DNA from 2 places in the Mesorhizobium sp. WSM4810 genome. Region 2 is predicted to be linked to the other one. Evidence: predicted binding sites of a transcription regulator. Region 2 holds the regulator's gene; the other holds the start of a gene.
What was found. The regulator LexA, encoded in region 2, represses DNA repair genes until DNA is damaged. The targets are predictions, from matches to a motif close to TGTTCNNNNTGTGTTCNG.
Positions count from the first base shown of each region.

Region 1: a site for LexA is predicted at 2,869-2,886, ahead of AC0L3O_RS25045 (DUF3072 domain-containing protein). Genes of this name have one in related genera too.

Region 1 is NZ_JBVVQV010000020.1:114,204-124,714, reverse strand. It holds gene AC0L3O_RS25055 (endonuclease/exonuclease/phosphatase family protein) at 60-860, opposite strand; gene AC0L3O_RS25050 (phospholipase D-like domain-containing protein) at 1,014-2,474, opposite strand; gene AC0L3O_RS25045 (DUF3072 domain-containing protein) at 2,616-2,834, opposite strand; gene AC0L3O_RS25040 (ATP-dependent DNA ligase) at 2,981-3,607, opposite strand; gene AC0L3O_RS25035 (helix-turn-helix domain-containing protein) at 4,140-5,282, opposite strand; gene AC0L3O_RS25030 (hypothetical protein) at 5,512-5,814, shown strand; gene AC0L3O_RS25025 (family 16 glycosylhydrolase) at 6,834-8,873, shown strand; gene AC0L3O_RS25020 (hypothetical protein) at 9,119-9,436, opposite strand; gene AC0L3O_RS25015 (LysR family transcriptional regulator) at 9,578-10,429, shown strand; gene AC0L3O_RS25010 (ATP-binding protein) at 10,444-10,511, opposite strand, start outside.
Region 2 is NZ_JBVVQV010000017.1:135,092-145,602, forward strand. It holds gene AC0L3O_RS23205 (SurA N-terminal domain-containing protein) at 1-908, shown strand, start outside; gene trpD (anthranilate phosphoribosyltransferase) at 905-1,915, shown strand; gene trpC (indole-3-glycerol phosphate synthase TrpC) at 1,920-2,771, shown strand; gene moaC (cyclic pyranopterin monophosphate synthase MoaC) at 2,838-3,335, shown strand; gene AC0L3O_RS23225 (molybdopterin molybdotransferase MoeA) at 3,335-4,540, shown strand; gene lexA (transcriptional repressor LexA) at 4,645-5,397, shown strand; gene AC0L3O_RS23235 (ComEC/Rec2 family competence protein) at 5,391-7,847, opposite strand; gene gltX (glutamate--tRNA ligase) at 7,949-9,373, shown strand; gene gltA (citrate synthase) at 9,554-10,511, shown strand, end outside.

The DNA.
Region 1 (10,511 bases), on a different contig from region 2:
CCAGTCCGGCTAGAGCTTCCCTTTGAACCGATCTCCATTCATGGGGCTGGGCAGCTACATCACAGGCGAACGAATCCTATAAGCGGCAGATGATCGGAGGCGACCCGCGAAAGCGGCGTGTCATGGGCTTCGACGGAGGAGATCATTCCGTGTCGGTTTGCCATGATCCGGTCGAGCGACAGCAGCGGCAGACTCGATGGAAAGGTGGGGACCGCCGGTGGCGCGGGACCGAAAGTCGTGTGCAGCGTATTCAGCGCGGAACGGTTTCCGAGTCGCCATTCGTTCAAATCGCCGAGCAGCAGTGTTGGCTTTTCGTCCGGTCTGTTCATGATTTCGAGCACGACACGGGCCTGTTCGGAGCGCGATCGGCGCAGCAAGCCGAGATGGGCTGCGATAATGCGCAGAGTTCGTTTCTCGTCCAGATCGATTTCGGCAACCAGGGCTCCGCGCGGCTCCAGCCCCGGGAGCTTTATCTGATGGACATTGCGAACGATGCCACGTTTGAAAAGCAGAACGTTGCCGTGCCAGCCGTGTCCTTTGCCGTTTCCGGACACCGGCACCGGCACCAGGCCTGTTTCCAATTCGAGACGCAGCAGATCCAGAAGGCCGGCACGATCTCCAAAGCGATTGTCCGCTTCCTGCAACGCAATGACATCCGGGCCGATTTCCCGGATGACGCGACCGATTCGTTCGGGATCGAACTTTCTGTCGACGCCCACGCATTTGTGAACGTTGTAAGATGCGACCAGAGTCCCCGCGGGGCGTGCCCCTTCGGACGGCGCAGCCTTCGCCTTCTGCTTTTTTCTGTCGCGAATGGATTTGAGCACACTTGCAGGAAAGCTATGTCCAGTTCTTTGCATGAGTCTGCTGCTCGTCCTCACCACCTTCAAGACTTAGCTTTGTCTCACTCAAACAGGATGTGCAATCGCTGCTTCCTGCCCTGACGAGATGCGGCGCTCGAAAGGAGCGATGGCTGCGTCGCCCGAATTGCCGCGGGCAGAACGAGAAAGCCTCTAAAGGTAGGGCGATCCCAGCCACAACACTCGGTCGAACAGGCGGACGATGAATGGCCGGGCTCTCAAGGTTTCGATCGTTACAGACGTGGCGGAGGCGATTGCCGATCCGATCCGCGCTTCAATCTCCGCGGCAAAGCCTGCATCAAGAACCTCTACATCAATCTCAAAATTCAGCCGCAGGGACCGGGCGTCAAGATTGGAGGATCCTATAAAAGCCCAAACCCCATCGACCGACAGCAGCTTCGAATGATCGAACGAGCCCTGCGTGCGCCATACGCGGCAATAGTGCTTCAGGACCTGATCGAATTGCGCCGTCATCGCCCGGTCAATAAGGAAAAGATTGTTCGTCGCCGGTACCACGATGTCGATCTCGACGCCTCGCCTGGCTGCGGTCGTCAGCGCGCTGATCAGTTCCCGATCCGGCAGGAAATAGGGCGACATGATGCGGATCGATTTGCGGGCGACGGAAAATGCCCCGATCAGCAAGTTGTGGTTCGTTTCGATGCTGGCATCCGGCCCGGATGCAACCGCCCGCGCCAGCATTGGTTGACCGGGAGCCGCGGGAAGCGCGGCCACTTGCCAGGTGTCGCCTTTCAGGAGCTCGCCGCTCACGAAGCGCCAATCTTCGGCGGCAACCGAAAAAAGGTCGGCAACGACCGGCCCGGTGACCTGAAAATGCGTGTCCCTCGCGCTGGAGGAGCCGGCGAACTCGGCTGAGAATCCCTTTCGGATGTTCATCCCTCCGGTGAACGCAATCGTGCCGTCGACGACCAGGATCTTCCGGTGCGTTCTGAGGTTGGCGTAGGGAAGACGCAGGCCCATGACAATGTTGCCGTTGAAGAGGTCTGCTGTGATTCCTGCCTCTCGCAGGCGCCCAAGAATGCTGGGGACGGAGTAACGCGCCCCGACGGCATCGATCAGCACGCGAACGCTGACACCCCGCTGGACGGCTCCGGCGAGAGATTCCACGAAAAGCCGCCCGACATCGTCATTGTCGAAGATGTAGGTCTCGAGCAGGATAGCGCGTTGAGCGCCATCAATCGCTCGGCACATTGCGGCATAGGCCTCGTCACCTGTCTCCAATATCGCAATCGCGTTTCCCGAGGTCAGGGCACGCCGGGCCACCCTGTCGCCCAATGTCTTCAGGCCGGTGAAGCGTTGGCCGTACCGCTCGGCAATCAATTCCTCGGCGGCAAAGTTGCGCTCATGTTTTGCGGAAGCCGCCTCGCTGGAAGGGGGCCGCATGGCGCTGATCGTTGCACGACGAATGCGGTTTATGCCGGCAACGGCGTAGATGATCGCGCCGAGGAATGGCGACAGGAACATCACGCCGACCCAACCTGTGGCGGCGCGGACGTCTTCCTTCGTCATTATGGCGTGGACGATGCCGATGGCCGCCATCACCACCGAAATGATCGCGAGGACCTGGGGCCAATGAGTCATCAAGGTCTGCAACATCGCCAGGACTATCCAGCGAGCGGTTGCAGAACGCAATGCAACTCATCCCCGGGGTCAGACCACGGTAACAAACTGGACAGAGCCGCTGTCGGGTTCGATGGAACGGCCCCGTCGCCGGAGGCCAACAGCCACGAGCGGGCACTACAGGCCTAACTTCTCCCGGAGTGCATCGATGCGTTTAGAGGCTTCCGCCTTGCTGAGGCCGTCAGCATAGGCGTCAGGGTCGTCGGCCTGTTCGGCTAAAGTTTTCAAATAGGAGGCTTGTGCGGGGGTCATGGGATCATCTCCGCTGATCCAATCTTCCGGGTCCTTTTCGACATTTGCCGGTGCCTCGATTTTTGGGTTGTGCCGGTCACCCATGATCAATCTCCCTTGATGATCACCACAATGAGAATGATCATGATTTGTTCCGCCAGATTGGTATGCGCGTCGCGTCCGCCCGCGTAGGCCTCAAATCGGTGAGGACGCCCGTGAGCAGCGATCAGGGCATTGGAGCCGTGCCTGGCTCATAAACGACCCCCAACTCGGGAGTCGGCTTCTTCAAATTTTTTGGCCTTCAGCCATGTGCTCGACAGTCCGCTCCTGTAGCGGCTGTCGGCGCGCTTCGAGATAATTCCATTGAGCCCGATCTTCTCGACGGTGCGGAAGAGCGCCAGCGCGCTGCCCTCGAAATGCTCACTGTATTGGATCTTGCCGAGGCCAGGCTCAATCAGTTGCCACAGCGCCTGCTTGCGCTGCAGCAGCGGCAAGGAGCCTAGATCGTGGCCGTCGAGATGGAGGATATCGAACGCGACGAACACCAGCCGGCTCGGCTCGTTCCAGATCGCCGCTTCCAGCGCAGGGCAATCGAAAGCGCTCTGCTCGCCGGGAACAATGACTTCGCCGTCGAGAATGGCAGTCCGGCATGGCAGATCGACGGCTAGTGCGATGGGCCAGTATTTCGTGGTCCAGTCGCGGCCGTTCTTGTTGTAAAGACGCACACCGCCATTATCGATGATGATCTGGGTTCGATAGCCGTCGAGATTGGCCTCGTGGACCCAGCCCTCACCTTCAGGCGGCCGCTCGACCCGAGTCGGGATCTGCGGCGGAAGAAACTCCAGCCGGCCGCCAACGACCTTGGCACGCTTACTCAATGACGCCACCTTTGACCGCGCAGCGGCGGCTATCGGCACAGGCAACACGACATCTCCCCAACATGATGCCTGCCACCTGTGCCGAGCCCCCGCCAAGCCGCCGAGCCCCCGCCAAGCATTGCAAGCATCTACGCACGAAGCCGATCTGTCGTTAGCTTTGCATCCTAATACTTATCCCGGCGTACATATCTTGCCCGGCGCGGCGCTCTTGCACCGTTCCCGACCGGCTAATTGCTGTCCGGGATCGCCGCCAGCCTACGCAGCCCTTTGCTGGTGAGATAATCCGGGCTAGAGCGGTTCGTCATTTCAAGGAACCGCAGAACCGCTCTATCTCTTTGTTTCTTGACTTGGCAAACATACGACTCGCGGTCTCAACAAGTGTCTTATGCTGCGTAGTTGCAATGTATGCTCCGCTGTGATGCGCGGCGACATCGATGAACAGTTGGTCGATAAATCGGGAATTGGCTATAATTGATGGCGCGGTGGACGCGACACGAAAATATTCTGGTCCATGAGCTTCCCGATCCTGTACTCAGCTTCCGAGCGCTTTGAGCCAATGTTCAAAGGAAGAGGCCTCCTCGTGTCCGGTATGCGAAACAGAGTGGGCGGGGCGCGGTAACACCACGGAGCTTCGGACTTCGCGGGGGCTGTAGCCGAATTCCTTGCTAAAAGCTCGGCTGAAATTAGCCGCTGAACTAAACCCGACGGCTTCGGCAATATTAACAATGCGCCGGCTGTCCGCCGGATTGCTAAGCGCAACATGGGCTGCCAGAAGTCGGCGACTTTGTATGTAGTGGAGAACACCACCGCTCGGTTCGAACAACTGATAAAGACGAGAGCGCGAGACGCCGAGCGCCCGGCACATTGAATCCGGCGTCAGATGAGCCGCATCCAGATTGTTGTGGACGTATCGACGGGCTCGCTCCATCAGCGCGACACTCACCAATTGTTCGGTGGCCGCGGCATGTTCCGCCGGGGGCGAGAGGCAGGCAATGATCATGCTGCGTGTTGCGTGCACGATGCGGGGCAGATCGTCAACCGTGAGACTGCGCAGTCTTGCTTCGATGTTCTTGAGGTAGTCGAGAAAAAGGTTGGCAAAGTTGCCGGACAGAATTGAATTATTCTTTGCGTCCAGGGTTGCCGCCGCATCGGCGAACAAATCACGCGGCAAATAGAGAAAGAGACTTTGGGATTCCGTTGCCCTCCCCCGAAACGGGTAGCCAAGCGATCTAATCTCCAATTTGCCCGGCTGGTTTTCCGCTACGCGGCGATCGACCTCCGTCCACGATCGGCCAGTATGCGGCAAAGCGATATACCAGTGATCGATCGAGCTGGACCGAAGCTTCGCAGCAGAACGCATATAACTATGTGCCGGTGCGCGCTGTTGAACGATCAGCATGCCGCCGAGGTTCCAAGCCGTGTGGTCGGCGGGAAAGCCATCGTCGAGCGATTTGTCATCCGGCAACTTGATCTCGACAAGCGGAGCCATATGCGCCTGCCAAGCGACGAATTGATCTTCTGGCGCCAGTTCGAGCGTCGAAAAGGGCAAAGGTTCGAGCGCCGGCGCAAGTGACGGGGCAGCCTCATTGTAAGGCTGAGCTTCGCGCGGCCAACGACGTCGATCGCGCTCAAGCGCCTGCCTCGCAAGCGCCTTGTCCTGCCTCTTAGCGTCCATCGCGTAGTGCCGTATCCGATTCCGGTATGCCCATCGCCACCGCAATCATGTGGTGTATCACAGCCATCTGGCAAGACCAGCTGAACGCGAGTCCACAGAGGGCTATCACACTGGGTTACAGCAAGAAATGCATTCCGAGATAAGTTTCTGGATGCGACGATAACGACACTCTTCAACGTGGTGCGTATAGAGTCTGGCACGGTGAAAGCGTAGTTGAGGAGGCAACGAAATGAACGCAAACCTCAAAACAGAAGCTCGTCGCAAGATAATTCTTGATGGATATTTTAATAACGAACCTTTGAAAGATATTGCAGCCAAGGTCGGATGCTCACTGGCGAGTTTGAAAGTCACCGCCAGTAGACTCGGTTGCACACGAACTCCGAAAGAGGCGGCGGAATTTCGGCGAGGATTTCATGTCCCAGAACAAAAATTGCGGGATTACCGCCAACTTATGATTGCTGGACAGTATAGAGCTCGCGAGTGCGCCCTGATTTTGGGACTATTGAAAGACCAATTATCGGTCAGCGAGTAAACTTATTCCAATCACGCCTCAGCGGTTCATCGACAAAAAAAATCCGCCGCAAACACTGGCAACAGGCCCTGAAAGGTTCGCACAGATGCTGCGTCGGCGTTTCAATCGCACCTGCCTCAGCCCTCATGATCTGGCTATTTGCGAACGCGTGTTCGATCAGGTTTGCGCAGATGAACACATGGACTCTTCAAGCCGGGATGCCGAGGCCTTAGCGGTGGCGATTGTCGCAATCTTCCGAAACATTACTACCAAGGAGCGCGAACTGCTGGATGAATTGAGGTCTCTTCGTCTCTCAAAGGGCGCAGAGAAGGCGCACTAGCTGGGCGGCTTTCCCTGACGAATTGTTCTAGTCCCGCGTTGGCATTTGCATCTGCATTGCCCCATTGAGTCCCGCCAGAGTGTAGCCACAGCGCTTGCGAAGGAGATGGAAATGGGTTTAGCCCAAGACTTGTCTGATGTTGCGCTCACATTCGATTGTCCGGATTGCTCGCATCCGGCGGTAAGGAAGGGCTCTGCGCTAAGAACGATCGCGCACTTCAGATGCGACGGGTGCAACGCCAAGGTACGGATCACCTATCCGCAGAAGCTAGCGATCTTCGAAAAGTACAGGCTATTAGCCGCCCAAGGGGCATTGCGATAAGACGATCCGGAAACGCGTCGCCAATGGCGGTGACGCGGACCAGATGCAAAAGGTCGATGCCCCTGGTGGGTCCCGCTAAAGAAATAACGGCAGTAGCGCACGTTCCCGCAGCTGCACTCGGCTTTGACGAGCATGTTGTGCCGGGTCGCCTTGCCGAGCGTATCGATCGGATCATGCGCCATGGAGGATTCGCAGTATCGAGTCCCGGCTACGTCAACCGATTTGCGACTTCTCCCAAATTTCTCGTGAAGCGCTGGGGGATAAGCGCACTGACCCATTTGCGGCGGAATCGGTGTCCATTACCGTTCCGTTAACAAATGAACGATTAGATATTGGTGGGGTCAACCGCGAAAATGTTGCGAGAACGAGGAGCCCATCAATGGCTGCGATTGCCCTTCCTGGCGATTGGACCGAACAGTACAAAGGATCGGAGCTGAACCTCTCCGGGTTCAACCTCTCCTTTTCCGACGAGTTCAATACGCTTGATGTCGTGCCGAACAACGGCACCGGTAAGTGGTTCGCGCCTGTTCACGCCCCCGCGGGGGCCGCAAAGTACATGCCGCCGGTCGGAGAAACCAACCCGTTCTCCGTCTCTGACGGGCTTCTGACGATAACCATGAAGCAGGTGGACGGCGCCTGGCAGTCGGGAACGATGCAAACGGTTAACAGCGCCGGCGAGGGTTTCGCGCAAGAGTACGGGTATTTCGAGATGCGCGCCGCCTTTCACGGCGGAGCGGGAGCGTGGCCGGCCTTCTGGATGCTGTCGCCCGATCAGACTGTGCCACGCGTCGAGGTCGACATCGTTGAAGCGTATGGCGGCGATCCCGATGCTCATCACCAGGCGGTGCACTTGAGCAATAAGGAAAGCCACGCTTGGGAAAGCAACTATACGGGCCTCGACGGTTCGCTGTTCGACGGAGCGTTTCACACGTACGGCGCGAGGATAACGACTGACTGGATCACCACATATTATGACGGCAAAGAGCTGAGCCGCTTTCCAATGAGCGACTTTTTCCGCACGCCGCTCTATATGCTGGTCACGTTAAGCATGTATTCCTCCGAGCAGGCTTCCGGCACGTACGACATGGTCGTCGACTACGTGCGAGCCTATGCTGCGCCGGACGTGATGGAGCAGCACCCGACCGGGACGGATGCGGCGGATATCCTGAACGGCGGCAATTTTGATGACGTTCTGGACGGCGGAGCTGGTGCTGACAAAATGTCCGGCGGTTTCGGCAACGATACCTACCGCGTCGACAACGCATTCGACGTAGTCATCGAGGCTAAGGGCGCCGGCATCGATCTGGTCATCACCTCGATGACGTATTCGCTGTCCGGCCAGCAAATAGAGCAGCTCACACTCACCGGCGTTGCCGACATCGACGCGATTGGTAACGAACTCGACAACAGGCTGGTCGGCAACGCTGGCAGCAACCTGCTCGACGGCGGGGTCGGAATCGACAGCATGGAGGGCGGCGCAGGCAACGATACCTACTATGTCGACAATGCGCTCGACCGCGTGGTCGAGGCCGATGCGGCGGGCAACGATTGGGTGTTCAGCTCGATCACCTATTCACTGCCATCCTATGTCGAAAATCTGACTCTCATCGGCCTTGCCGCTATCGATGGTCGCGGCAATTCTTCCGACAATGAGCTGACCGGGAACAATGGGAACAACACGCTTGTCGGCCTTGCCGGCAACGACACCATAAGGGGCGGGGCGGGTAGCGACCGGTTAGCGGGCTATGATGGCGCCGACCTTCTCGATGGCGGGACCGGGGCCGACCAGATGAATGGCGGAGCCGGCAACGATACCTATTATGTGGACAATGTGCTGGACAACGTCATCGACGAAGCGGGCCTCGACCAGATTTTCAGCTTGGTCACGTACTCACTGGCGGTCGATCGCCGGCTGGTAGAAAATCTGCGTCTGACCGGAAACGCCAACGTCGGAGCCACGGGAAATTCCCTCGACAACGTGCTCGACGGCAACGACAGCGACAACAAACTGGACGGCGGCCGAGGCAATGATACCGTGCTTGGGCGGGGTGGCAACGATGCACTAACGGGCGGCCTGGGCATTGACCGGCTTACTGGTGGCGCCGGCAACGATTTCTTCGTTTTCAGCGCGCCGCTCTCAGTGGCCAACCGCGACATCATCACGGATTTCAACCATACGGCCGATACATTCAGGCTCCAGAATTCGATAATGCAGGGGCTTGGAGCCACCGGAGCCCTCGAGCCAGGGTACTTCTTCGCTGGGACTAGCGCGCACGACGCCGACGACCACATCGTCTATGACAAGGTTACGGGTGCGTTGTTTTACGATTCCAACGGAAACGTCGCAGGCGGCGTGACACAGCTCGCGACGCTGACGAACAGGCCGACGCTGCTGGCCGACGATTTTTTCGTGATCTGATCCGACACCTACAGCGATGCGCGTGAAAAAGAGATCAAGCACCGCTGTAACTTCTTGTTTGCGCATCGCTTTGTTCGAAAAACCGGTGACCTCTTTTCGAGCAATGCTCAAATTATATTGCTAGGCGATACGTATCAAATCTCTATCTGACGACGTCCTCAGGTCTGCCGCAACGTTTCAAAAATTCGATGACGAACCATCATGTAGAGTGAGTGCGCCGGCCGGCGTGATCGTGAGATCCTCGCTTACTCGAACATGATCCGAGAGGTTCCTCTTTCTGCGATCGACATTCTCCGAGCTTCCTGGATCCGCTCGGCCTGTTGTTTGGTATAGGGACCCATCGGCCGGGTCTTTTCACCGCCGCGACGAACCCGGCAGTACCAGTGGCCGCTGTCAGAGAAGATTTCAACCGAGGTCGGTGCATCGTTGGCCGCCTCCTTGGCGACCTCGTCGATGAAGTTCACGACCTTTGAATAGTACTGGGCGGGTGCAACCGTGCGCAAACCACTGGTGACGCTAAGTTCCTGCTGCACTGGGGACATGGTCGAACTCCTGTCGGTCATTTGCTTGCGCTCCCTCCCACCGGCGCTGCGCAGCATTCAGCGCAGAGCTGGGTGGATAATCTCGAAGCCTATTGCTCTGACTAGCTATCTAGCAAACGAAATTGATTGACATTTAAACGCAATTTTTATGCTATATGTTTTATGGACATTGAACTCGCCCGGACTTTCATCGAGATCGTTTCGACAGGGAGTTTCATTCGGGCATCGGAGCGCTTGAATGTCGCCCAGACGACCGTAAGCGCACGGATTCGCAGCCTCGAGCAGCAATTGGGCCGCGCGCTTTTTGTTCGCCACAAAGGCGGAGCTTCTCTCACCCCGGCCGGTGAGCAATTTCTGCGCCACGCCCCGATGTTCGTCCAACTATGGCAACGCACCCTTCACCAGGTTGCCGTGCCCCCGGGACGTCGAGCTGTTCTGACGGTCGGCAGCGAAGTCAGCCTAGCGCAACCTCTTCTGCTCGATTGGGTCCGATGGATGCGCGGGTCGCTTCAGGACATTGCACTTCGAGTACACGTCGATGTGCCGAAGGATTTGATCAATCAGGTCGCGTCAGGAATGGTCGACTTGGCTATCATGTACGCGCCCCCCCACAGACCGGGTTTGAAAATCGATCTGCTTCTGGAGGAAAAACTCGTCCTCGTGACGACCAATTCCGAAGCGCGCCTCCTGGACGAATCCGATTATGTTTATATGGATTGGGGGCCGGATTTTGAACTTCACCACGGGATGAATTTCCCGAGTGCTGCTCCGGATCTTTCTTTCGATCTCGGTCCGCTCGCACTGAGCTATGTTCTTGCGACTGGCGGCTCCGGATATTTCAGGATGAGTTCTGTGCGGCCTCACATGGAGGCCGGCCGGCTGCACCTTGTGCCTGAAATGCCGCAGTTCTCCTATCCGGTTTACGCGGTGCAATCCGCAAGTGCGGACGAGAGCGTGGTAGGTCCTGCCCTGGCAGGATTGCATTCCGTCGCGAGCGCCGACATCAAATTGTAGGAGTTGTTGGGCGTCTAAAGGTCCGCTTGGATTGACGGGAACAGAAGGTCGACCGTTGTTCCAATCCCTCGCTCACTCTTTA
Region 2 (10,511 bases):
CGGCGTTTGCGCTCAACGTCAACGAAGTCAGCCCGGTCGTTCAGGGCGCCTTCGGTCCGGTGCTGCTGCGCGTCACCGAGATCAAGCCCGAAGTGGTGAAGCCGCTGGCCGAAGTGGCCGCCGACATCCGCAAGGACCTGGCGCTGGGCGAGGCAAGCCGCATTCTGCTCGACGTGCATGACAGTTACGAAGACAGCCGCGCTTCGGGCAGCACGCTCGAGCAAGCGGCCGAAAAACTGAAGCTGAAGGTCGTCACCGTCGACGCGATCGATCGCACCGGCCTGAGGCCGGACGGCGCCATCGTCAAGGATCTGCCGGAATCGCCGGAGCTGATCAAGGCGGTGTTCGATGCCGAACCCGGCACCGAGAATCCCGACCTCACCACTGCCAACAACGGCTTCGTGTTCTACGAGGTGGATTCGGTCACGCCGGCCCGCGACCGCACGCTGGATGAAGTCCGCCAGAAGGTGGTGGCCGACTGGACGGCGGCGGAAACGACCAAGCGGCTCACCGCAAAAGCGCAGGAGCTCGAAAAGCGTCTCGAGGCCGGCACTACGCTCGACGTGATCGCGAGCGAGCTCAAGCTTGAGAAGCAGACCAAGCGCGGCGTCAAGCGCGGGGCGGACGACGCCGATTTCGGCAAGGAAGGGGCGGCTGCGATGTTCGGCGAAGGCGAAGGCGGGACCGGATTGATCCCCTCGCCCACCGGCGACGGACAGATCCTGTTCAGGATTGCCGAAGTGTTCGAGCCTGCCGGAGCCGACGCCAGCTCGGTGCCGGACGACGAGCAGAAATCGTTCACCGCCGGCATGTCCGACGACCTTCTCGACCAGTTGGTGGCGCAGCTGCAGACGCAATATGACGTTCGCATCGACCAAACCGCCGTTGCCCAAGCCCTGACAAGATGAGCGCGCTCAAGACCCATATCGCCAAGGTCGCCGCTGGCAGCTCCCTTTCCTTCGAGGAAGCGCGCGATGCCTTCGACATCATCATGTCGGGCGACGCTACGCCCGGCCAGATCGGCGGCTTCCTGATGGCGCTGCGCGTGCGCGGCGAGACTGTGAGCGAGATTTCCGGCGCCGTCGCCACCATGCGCGCCAAGATGCTGCGCGTCGACGCGCCGGCTGGCGCCATCGACATCGTCGGCACCGGCGGCGACAATTCGCACAGCGTCAACATCTCGACCGCATCCGCGTTCGTCATCGCCGCCTGCGGCGTGCCGGTGGCCAAGCACGGCAATCGCGGACTGTCCTCGCAGACCGGCGCCGCCGACGTGCTGACCGCGCTTGGCGTCAAGCTCGACATCCCGCCGGAAACGATCGGCCGCTGCATCCACGACGCAGGCGTCGGCTTCATGTTCGCACCGGCGCATCATCCGGCGATGAAGCATGTCGGCCCGATCCGCGCCGAGCTCGGCACCCGCACAATCTTCAACCTGCTTGGCCCGCTCTCCAATCCGGCTGGTGTCGTCAGGCAGATGGTTGGCGTCTTCTTGCCGGAATGGATCATGCCGGTGGCCGAGACGTTGAAGGCACTGGGCGCCGACCACGCCTGGGTCGCCCATGGCGACGGCTATGACGAGATCACCACCACCGGCGAAACCCAGGTCGCCGAACTGGTCGGCGGCGAGATCCGCAGCTTTACGCTGACCCCGGAAGCGGTCGGGCTGAAGCGGCATACCAAGGACGAGTTGCGCGGCGGCGATGCCGCCTACAACGCCCAGGCGCTGCGCGACATGCTGGGCGGCGCTGCCGGCGCCTTTCGCGATACGGTGCTGATGAACGCCGGCGCCGGACTGGTGGTGGCGGGAAAGGCGACGACGCTTGCCGATGGCATGGCGACGGCGGCGCAAGCCATCGACAGCGGCCGGGCGCTAAAGGTGCTTGACCGGCTGGTCGAGATTTCAAACGGATAGCGCCGTGTCTGATATCCTGCGCAAGATCGAAGCCTACAAGCGCGACGAGATCGCGGCGGCGAAGGCACGGGTGCCGTTTGCCGAAATCAAGGCACGGGCGAGGGCTACCGATGCACCGCGCGGCTTTCTCTCGGCCCTTGAAGCCAAACGCAAATCCGGCAGTTTCGCGCTGATCGCCGAGATCAAGAAGGCGAGCCCGTCCAAGGGCCTGATCCGCGCCGATTTCGATCCGCCGGCGCTGGCCCAGGCATATGCCAAAGGTGGGGCTGCCTGCCTGTCGGTGCTGACCGATGCGCCGTCTTTCCAAGGGGCGCCTGAATTCCTCACCGATGCGCGCAGCGCCGTGACATTGCCGGCTTTGCGCAAGGATTTTCTGTTCGAGCCCTATCAGGTGTTCGAGGCCCGTGCGTGGGGCGCGGACGCCATCCTGATCATCATGGCGAGCGTCGATGACGCCGTAGCCAGGGAACTCGAAACGACGGCTTTCGAGCTCGGCATGGACGCGCTGGTCGAGGTGCATGACGAGGCCGAGACGGAACGCGCGCTGAAACTGTCGTCGCGGCTGATCGGCATCAACAACCGCAATCTCCGGACATTCGAAACCAGCATCGAGACATCGGAGCGGCTCGCGGCGATGGTGCCGGCCGACCGGCTGCTGGTCAGCGAGAGCGGTATTTTCTCGCACCAGGACTGCCGCAGGCTGGAACGGAGCGACATTGGCACTTTCCTCGTCGGCGAGAGCCTGATGCGGCAACTGGACGTGGCCACTGCGACGCACCTGCTTTTGACGGGCAAGGCGCCCGCCAATGCATCTGCCCGAAAGTCGGAATCGCTTTTCGGAGAGCATGATGCATAGATACAAAGCGTTAGAGCGTGCTTTGTGCGTCCAAACGGACGGACGTCGCTCCAGGGTGACCTGACGATGTCGGCCGCCCTCACCCATCTTGGCGCGGAAGGCGAAGCCAATATGGTCGATGTCGGCGACAAGGCGGAGACGACGCGCACGGCGATCGCCGAAGGTCTTGTCTCGATGCGGCCCGAAACGCTGAAAATGATTCTGGACGGCGATGCCAGGAAAGGCGACGTGCTGGGCACGGCGCGCATCGCCGGCATCATGGCGGCCAAGAGGACGCATGAGCTGATCCCGCTCTGCCACCCGCTGCTGTTGACCAAGATATCGGTAGATATCGAACCGGACGCGAAGCTGCCCGGTCTGAAGGTCACGGCGCTGGCCCGCGTCACCGGCAAGACCGGCGTCGAGATGGAAGCGCTGACTGCCGTCTCGGTCGCCTGCCTGACCATCTATGATATGGCCAAGGCGGTCGACCGCGGCATGGCGATCTCCAACATCAGGCTGATGGAAAAGACCGGCGGCAAATCCGGCGACTACAAGGCGGACGCCCAGGGGGCAGGCCGATAATGGCGCTGCTTGCGGTCGCCCAGGCGCTCGAGCACCTGCTTGAGGACGCTGCGCCCTTGCAGGCTGAAAGCGTCGCCCTGATGGACGCCGCCGACCGCGTGCTGGCGGAGCCGCTCATCGCGCTCCGCACCCAGCCGCCATTCAACGCGTCGGCCATGGACGGCTATGCCGTGCGGGCCGACGATGTCGCCTCCGTGCCCGCGAGACTTTCGGTGATCGGCATGGCGCCGGCCGGACGCGGCTTTGCCGGGACAGTCGGCCCGGCGCAGGCCGTGCGCATCTTCACCGGCGCGCCGCTTCCCGCTGGCGCCGACACCATCGTCATCCAGGAGAATGTCCGCGACCTCGGCGGCGGCATCGTCGAAGTGACCGCGCCGACGGTTGAAGGCCGCAACATCCGCCGCCTCGGGCTCGATTTCTCGCAGGGCGACGCGCTGCTGGAGAAAGGCCGCCTGCTTGATCCGGCGGCATTGTCGCTGGCGGCATCGGCCAACCACCAACAGGTCAGCGTGGTGAAACGGCCGCTGGTCGCCATCATCGCCACCGGCGACGAATTGCTGCCGCCGGGCAGCGACCTTGGCCCCGACCAGATCATCTCCTCCAATGCCTATGGCGTCGCCGCCGCGGCCCGCTCGGTCGGCGCCTGCGCACTCGATCTCGGCATCGCCCCCGACCGCAAGGAGGCGATCGCCGCGCTGGTGAAAAAAGCCGTCGCCGCAGGCGCGGACGTCATCGTTACGCTGGGCGGCGCCTCGGTCGGCGACCACGACCTCGTCCATGACGTGCTGACCGGTGAAGGCATGGCGCTCGATTTCTGGAAAATCGCCATGCGGCCCGGCAAGCCACTGATGTTCGGGCGGCTGGGCGACATCCGCTGCATCGGCCTGCCCGGCAATCCGGTGGCCAGCCTGGTCTGCACGCAGCTCTTTCTGAAGCCGCTGCTGGCGCGGCTCGGCGGCCGCGCTTTCCGCCAGGACATGCGTCAGGCGCGGCTTGGCGCCGCCATGCCGGCCAACGATCTCAGACAGGACTATGTACGCGCGGTGGTGAAGGAAGAAGCCGGCACGCTTGAGGCAACGCCGTTCAGTATCCAGGATTCCTCGATGCTCAGAATGCTGGCCGACGCCAACGGACTGGTCGTGCGCGAGCCATTCGCTCCCGCGGCCGCAGCGGGCGCCGCCTGCAGCGTGCTGATGCTACGCTGAACAAAGCGTCAACACATTCATTAAACTTTAAATGGTTGCGGAACACAAATGGAACAGATAGTGTTTGTTCTGGGTTTGTTTTTCTGATTCTGTTGGGGGTCGCGATGCTGACACGCAAACAACATGAACTGCTGATGTTCATCCACGAGCGGCTGAAGGAAAGCGGCATTCCGCCCTCGTTCGATGAGATGAAGGAAGCGCTCGACCTCGCCTCCAAATCGGGGATCCACCGGCTGATCACGGCGCTGGAGGAACGCGGTTTCATTCGCCGCCTGCCCAACCGCGCCCGCGCGCTGGAGGTGCTGCGCCTGCCCGATTCGATCGCGCCGGGCCTCAATGCGGCGCGCAAATTCTCGCCGAGCGTCATTCAAGGCAGCCTTGGGCAAGGCGGCCTTGGACAGGGCGGCCTCGGACGGCAGATCAAGCCGGCGCCTTCGCGCATGCGTGCGGCCGGCAATGACGACGACGTCGTTGCCACCGTCTCCATACCGGTGATGGGCCGCATCGCTGCCGGTGTGCCGATCGACGCCATCCAGCACCAGACGCATTCGATCTCGGTGCCACCGGACATGATCACCGGCGGCACGCACTACGCGCTGGAGGTCAAGGGTGATTCGATGATCGAGGCCGGCATCTTCGACGGCGACACGGTCATCATCCGCAACGCCGACACCGCCCAGCCTGGCGAGATCATTGTCGCTCTGGTCGACGAGGAGGAAGCGACGCTGAAGCGATTCCGCCGCAAAGGTGCCTCGATCGCACTGGAAGCCGCCAATCCGGCCTACGAGACGCGCATCTTCGGGCCGGACCGGGTCAAGGTGCAGGGCAAGCTCGTCGGACTGATCCGGCGTTACTGAACGGCAGGCTTCTTGGGTTTCTCGGCCCTGAGGTATGGCGGCAGGCCCCTCGCCTCGCGCGAAAACCGCCGCTGCTCATGCCAGGGCCTGTATGGCTGTCTGACGGCAAAACGGATTTCTGCGCGCGTCGTCGCCGATAGCGGATCGAAGAAGACGGCGGCACTGCCCATGCGAGCGAGCTGCCGTTTGGTGACGACGAGAACCAGCGGGTTGCGGCAGGGTTTGTAATAGGCTGTGGCATCGTCGATGACGATCAAATCCGCAAAGGCACAGGCCGGCCGCGCGGTTTTGCGGTTGTCGGCGAGCGCAATGAGCGCGCCGGACGGATGCCGGGCCAAGCACAGGCCGGCAGTGCAGGTGAAAGGCGCTCCCGGTGGCAGGTCGGCCGGGTCGGCGATGTCGAACCGCACATCTCCTTTTTCGAATGTCTCCGGCTCGACGATCGTTGTTGAAACCAGCGCATGTTTCCAGTTGTCGGTGGTGAATTCGTTCGAACGCATCCGGTTGACGGCAAGTTCGCCGCCGCCGATCGGCAGCGCCACCAGATGCGCATCCTCCGAGATCAGCACGTCGGGGGTGCGCGTCTCGGAAATCGTCAGCAGGCCGGCGAGCGCAAAGGGAAGTGCCGCAAGTCGCAGCCATGTCGTCGCCATCGTGGCGATGACCAGGGCGACCGTCACCAGCAGAACCGATTGCAACGAAATCAGGCCGACTGCATCGACCGGCGAACGCTCCGAGATCCATCCCGAAATTGCAATCATCGCCGTCAGGCCCTTGCCCATCATGTAGAGGAAAGGGCCGTCGAGGCCGAAAGGCATTGCCAAGGCGCTGAGGACGGCCAGGAACATGACGATCGTGACGATCGGCATGACGGCCAGATTGGCGAACAGGCTGAGCGGCGAGACGCGCTGGAAGTGCCAGATGGCGAAGAGCGCGGTGGCGCTGCCGGCAATGATGGACGTCATTGCGATGGTGCCTGCCCCGGCGACGAGCTTGCGCGTGACGAAAGCGACCGGTGACCGTCGCTGTCGCGGCGCCTTGGCCTTGTCGGCACGATAGTCGGACCAACCGGCATAGGCGCCCACGAGAGCCGCAGTCGCGGCGAACGACATCTGGAAGCTTGCGCCGACCACCTCGTGCGGCGACACGACGATAACGGCGATGGCCGAAATCGCCAGGTTGCGCATGGTGAGTGCCGCCCGGTCGAACAGCACGGCGACAAGCATTACCGCCAGCATGATGAAGCTGCGTTCAGCCGCGACCACGATACCGGAAAAGATCAGATAGGCAGCGATGGAGACGAGTGCGGCAGCAGCCGCATATTTCTTGACCGGCCGGCGCGACGAAAAGTCGGGAAACAGCGCAAAGGCGCCGCGCAGCAATCCCATGACGGTGCCGGCGACAAGCGCCATGTGCAGGCCGGAAATGGAGATGATGTGGTAGATGCCGGTGCGCCGCATCGATTCGTTTATCTCTTCGGGGATGCCGGCACGCACGCCGACGATCAGCGCAGCGGCAATCTCCCCCTCGGCACCACCGATGCTGTCCCTGATATGGTCGGCGATGGTTTCGCGCGCCTTCTCGATCGACGAAGAAAGGCGTGCGGTTAACGGTGCATCTTCGGAGACGACGATCTTTGGACTGCCGAGGAAAAAGCCACTGGCACCGATACCGGCGAAATAGCTGTCAAAGGAAAAGTCAAAGCTGTCCGGTCTGACCGGGCCAGTCGGAGGCAGAAGCCTCACATAGCCGGTTGCCACCGAGCCTGCGGTCATCTCAGCGGGAATCTTGCGTGCCGACACCCTGACACGTTCGGGTGCATAACGCAGTGTCGGCCGGGCGGTCGACATCACATCGATGGTCAGCCTGATCCGGCCGTTCGCCATTTGGTCGAGCCTGACGACACGGCCGGTCAGCCGGGTCTGGATTTCCGAACCGAGCATCTTCGTTCCGGCGCGCCAGGTTTCAACCTTGGCGGCGAGCACACCAAGCGCGCACAGCAACGCTGCCATGAAGCACAGGTGCGTTTTGCGGCGTGAGCGCGTGACGGCCGCACACAATGCCGTAAGGACCACGACGGCGATGGGCTGGGCAAAGTCCGGTTCGACGGCAAGCGAAAAATAGACGATCACCCCGCATGCCAGGAAAACCGGCACCAGCAGGAAGGCGACGCCCCGGTCGAGTTCCAGGCCGGCTGCCGCGGCCACGCTGTTGCGGACACCGGATGGTGAAAGATGGCTGAGCTGTCGGCGAAAACGAATGACAGGGCCGGGTGCTGAAGCCGGTATCGGCGCCGGGCGATCCGGCGAAAGAGGTTGGATGCTCAGCGGCGACGCAGGCAGCGAAACGGGTAGCGACTCAGTGTGAGGAACGTCGGCAAACAGCGATCGTTCGCTGACGCTTGCGGTCGCGCCCTCGCTGTCGTCCACGCCGCGGCCTGGTCCAGCCATAGGGTTCGCCCCTTGCGCCCTCGACCTCCTATGCTACATGAACGCGCGACGCGCGAAAGTCCGCGCACCACATCCGTTTTCTGCGCTTGCCCAGGAGTTCCATGTCCGACAAGGTCGTCACCCGTTTTGCCCCTTCGCCCACCGGATTCCTGCATATTGGCGGGGCGCGCACGGCGCTGTTCAATTGGCTGTATGCGAAACACACTGGCGGCAAGATGCTGCTGCGCATCGAGGACACCGATCGCGAGCGTTCGACCGATGCGGCAACCGCTGCCATCCTCGATGGGCTCTCCTGGCTCGGCCTCACCTGGGACGGCGAACCGGTATCCCAGTTCGAGCGCGCGCCGCGCCACCGCGCGGTTGCCGAGGAGCTGGTGCGCCTCGGCAAAGCCTATTACTGCTATGCGACGCCGGCCGAGCTGGAGGCGATGCGCGAGAGTGCGCGGGCCAAGGGCTTGCCTCCCCGCTATGACGGCCGCTGGCGCGACCGCGACCCGTCAGAGGCACCGGTTGGCGCCAGGGGCGCGATCCGCATCAAGGCGCCGGCCGAAGGCGAGACGGTGGTACATGACCGCGTGCAGGGCGGAGTCCGCTTCCCCAACAAGGACCTCGACGATTTCATCATCCTGCGCTCGGACGGCAACCCGACCTATATGCATGCCGTCGTCGTCGACGACCACGACATGGGCATCACCCACATCATCCGCGGCGACGACCATCTGACCAATGCCGCCCGCCAAATGGTGATCTATCGAGCCTTGGGCTGGGAGGTGCCGTCAATGGCGCATATCCCGCTGATCCATGGCGCCGACGGCGCCAAGCTGTCGAAGCGGCACGGCGCCCTCGGCGTTGAAGCCTATCGCGCCATGGGCTATCTGCCCGAGGCACTGCTCAACTACCTGGCGCGGCTCGGCTGGAGCCACGGCGACGACGAGGTCATATCGATCACCGACATGATTGCGTGGTTCGACATCGGCGATGTCAACAAGGGGGCCGCCCGCTTCGACTTCGCCAAGCTCGAGGCGCTGAACGGCGTGCATATGCGGCGCATGAACGAGCCCGAATTGCTCGATATCTTCATCAACACCTTGCCCTATCTCGAAGGCGGCCCGGCGATCGCAGCGCGCCTCGACGACACACGCAAGGCGCAGTTGCTGGCCGCCCTGCCCGGCTTGAAGGAGCGCGCCAAGACGCTGGTCGAGCTGGTCGACGGTGCCGCCTTCCTGTTTGCCGAGCGGCCGCTGCCGATCGACGAGAAGGCGGCGGCGCTGCTCGGCGGCGAGGCGCGCGAGATCCTGCGGGGCGCCCATGCGGCGCTGAAGGCGATTTCAGGGGATTGGACGGCCGCAGCGGCGGAAGCGGCGATCCGCGAATATGCGCTCGCCGGCGGCCATAAGCTTGGCGCAGTGGCCCAACCTTTGCGCGCCGCGCTAACCGGCAAAAGCACCTCGCCCGGCGTGTTCGACGTGCTTGCCGTGCTTGGCCGCGAGGAAAGCCTGGCGCGCGTCGCGGATCAAATCGATTAGCAAAACTGGCCCAAGAAGATTGGCATTGAAAGGTGGGTTTCGCAGTGCAACATTAGGTCTTGGCCCAATTTGGCACGCAATCCAATTGCGGGCGCAAACGCGCGAACTCCGATACTTTCGACGTTTTGCGTTGCAGAAATTTTGCCTTTGCCGACATGAGAAAACAAAAAGGAGTTTGCAATGTCCGAAGCTGCGACAAAAATGGAATTTGGCGGCAAAACCCACGCGTCGACCGCGAAACTTGAATTCGGCGGCAAAACTCACGAACTCAAGGTGCGAAGCGGCTCGGTCGGACCTGACGTCATCGATATCGGCGCGCTTTACAGCACCACCGGGGCCTTCACCTACGATCCCGGCTTCACCTCGACGGCAAGTTGCGAGTCGGAAATCACCTTCATCGATGGCGATGCCGGCATCCTTTTGCATCGCGGTTATCCGATCGACCAGTTGGCCGAGCACGGCGACTTCCTCGAAGTCTGTTATCTCCTGCTCTACGGCGAACTGCCGACCAAGGCGCAGAAGGACGATTTCGACTACCGGGTCACGCGCCACACCATGGTGCACGAGCAGATGTCGCGCTTCTTCACCGGCTTTCGCCGCGACGCCCACCCGATGGCGGTGATGTGCGGCGTGGTCGGTGCGCTGTCAGCTTTCTATCACGATTCCACCGACATCTCGGACCCCTACCAGCGCATGGTCGCATCGATGCGGCTGATCGCCAAGATGCCGACGATCGCGGCGATGGCTTACAAATACCACATCGGCCAGCCCTTCATTTACCCCAAGAACGAGCTGAATTTCGCGGCCAACTTCCTGCATATGTGCTTTGCCGTGCCGTGCGAGGAATACAAGATCAACCCGGTGCTGGCGCGTGCGATGGAGCGCATTTTCATCCTGCACGCCGATCACGAGCAGAACGCCTCGACCTCGACCGTTCGCCTCGCCGGCTCGTCCGGCGCCAATCCGTTCGCCTGCATCGCCGCCGGCATCGCCTGCCTGTGGGGACCGGCCCATGGCGGCGCCAACGAGGCAGCCTTGAACATGCTGGGCGAGATCGGCCAAGTCGACCACATCCCGGAATTTATCGCCCGCGCCAAGGATAAGAACGATCCGTTCCGATTGATGGGCTTTGGCCATC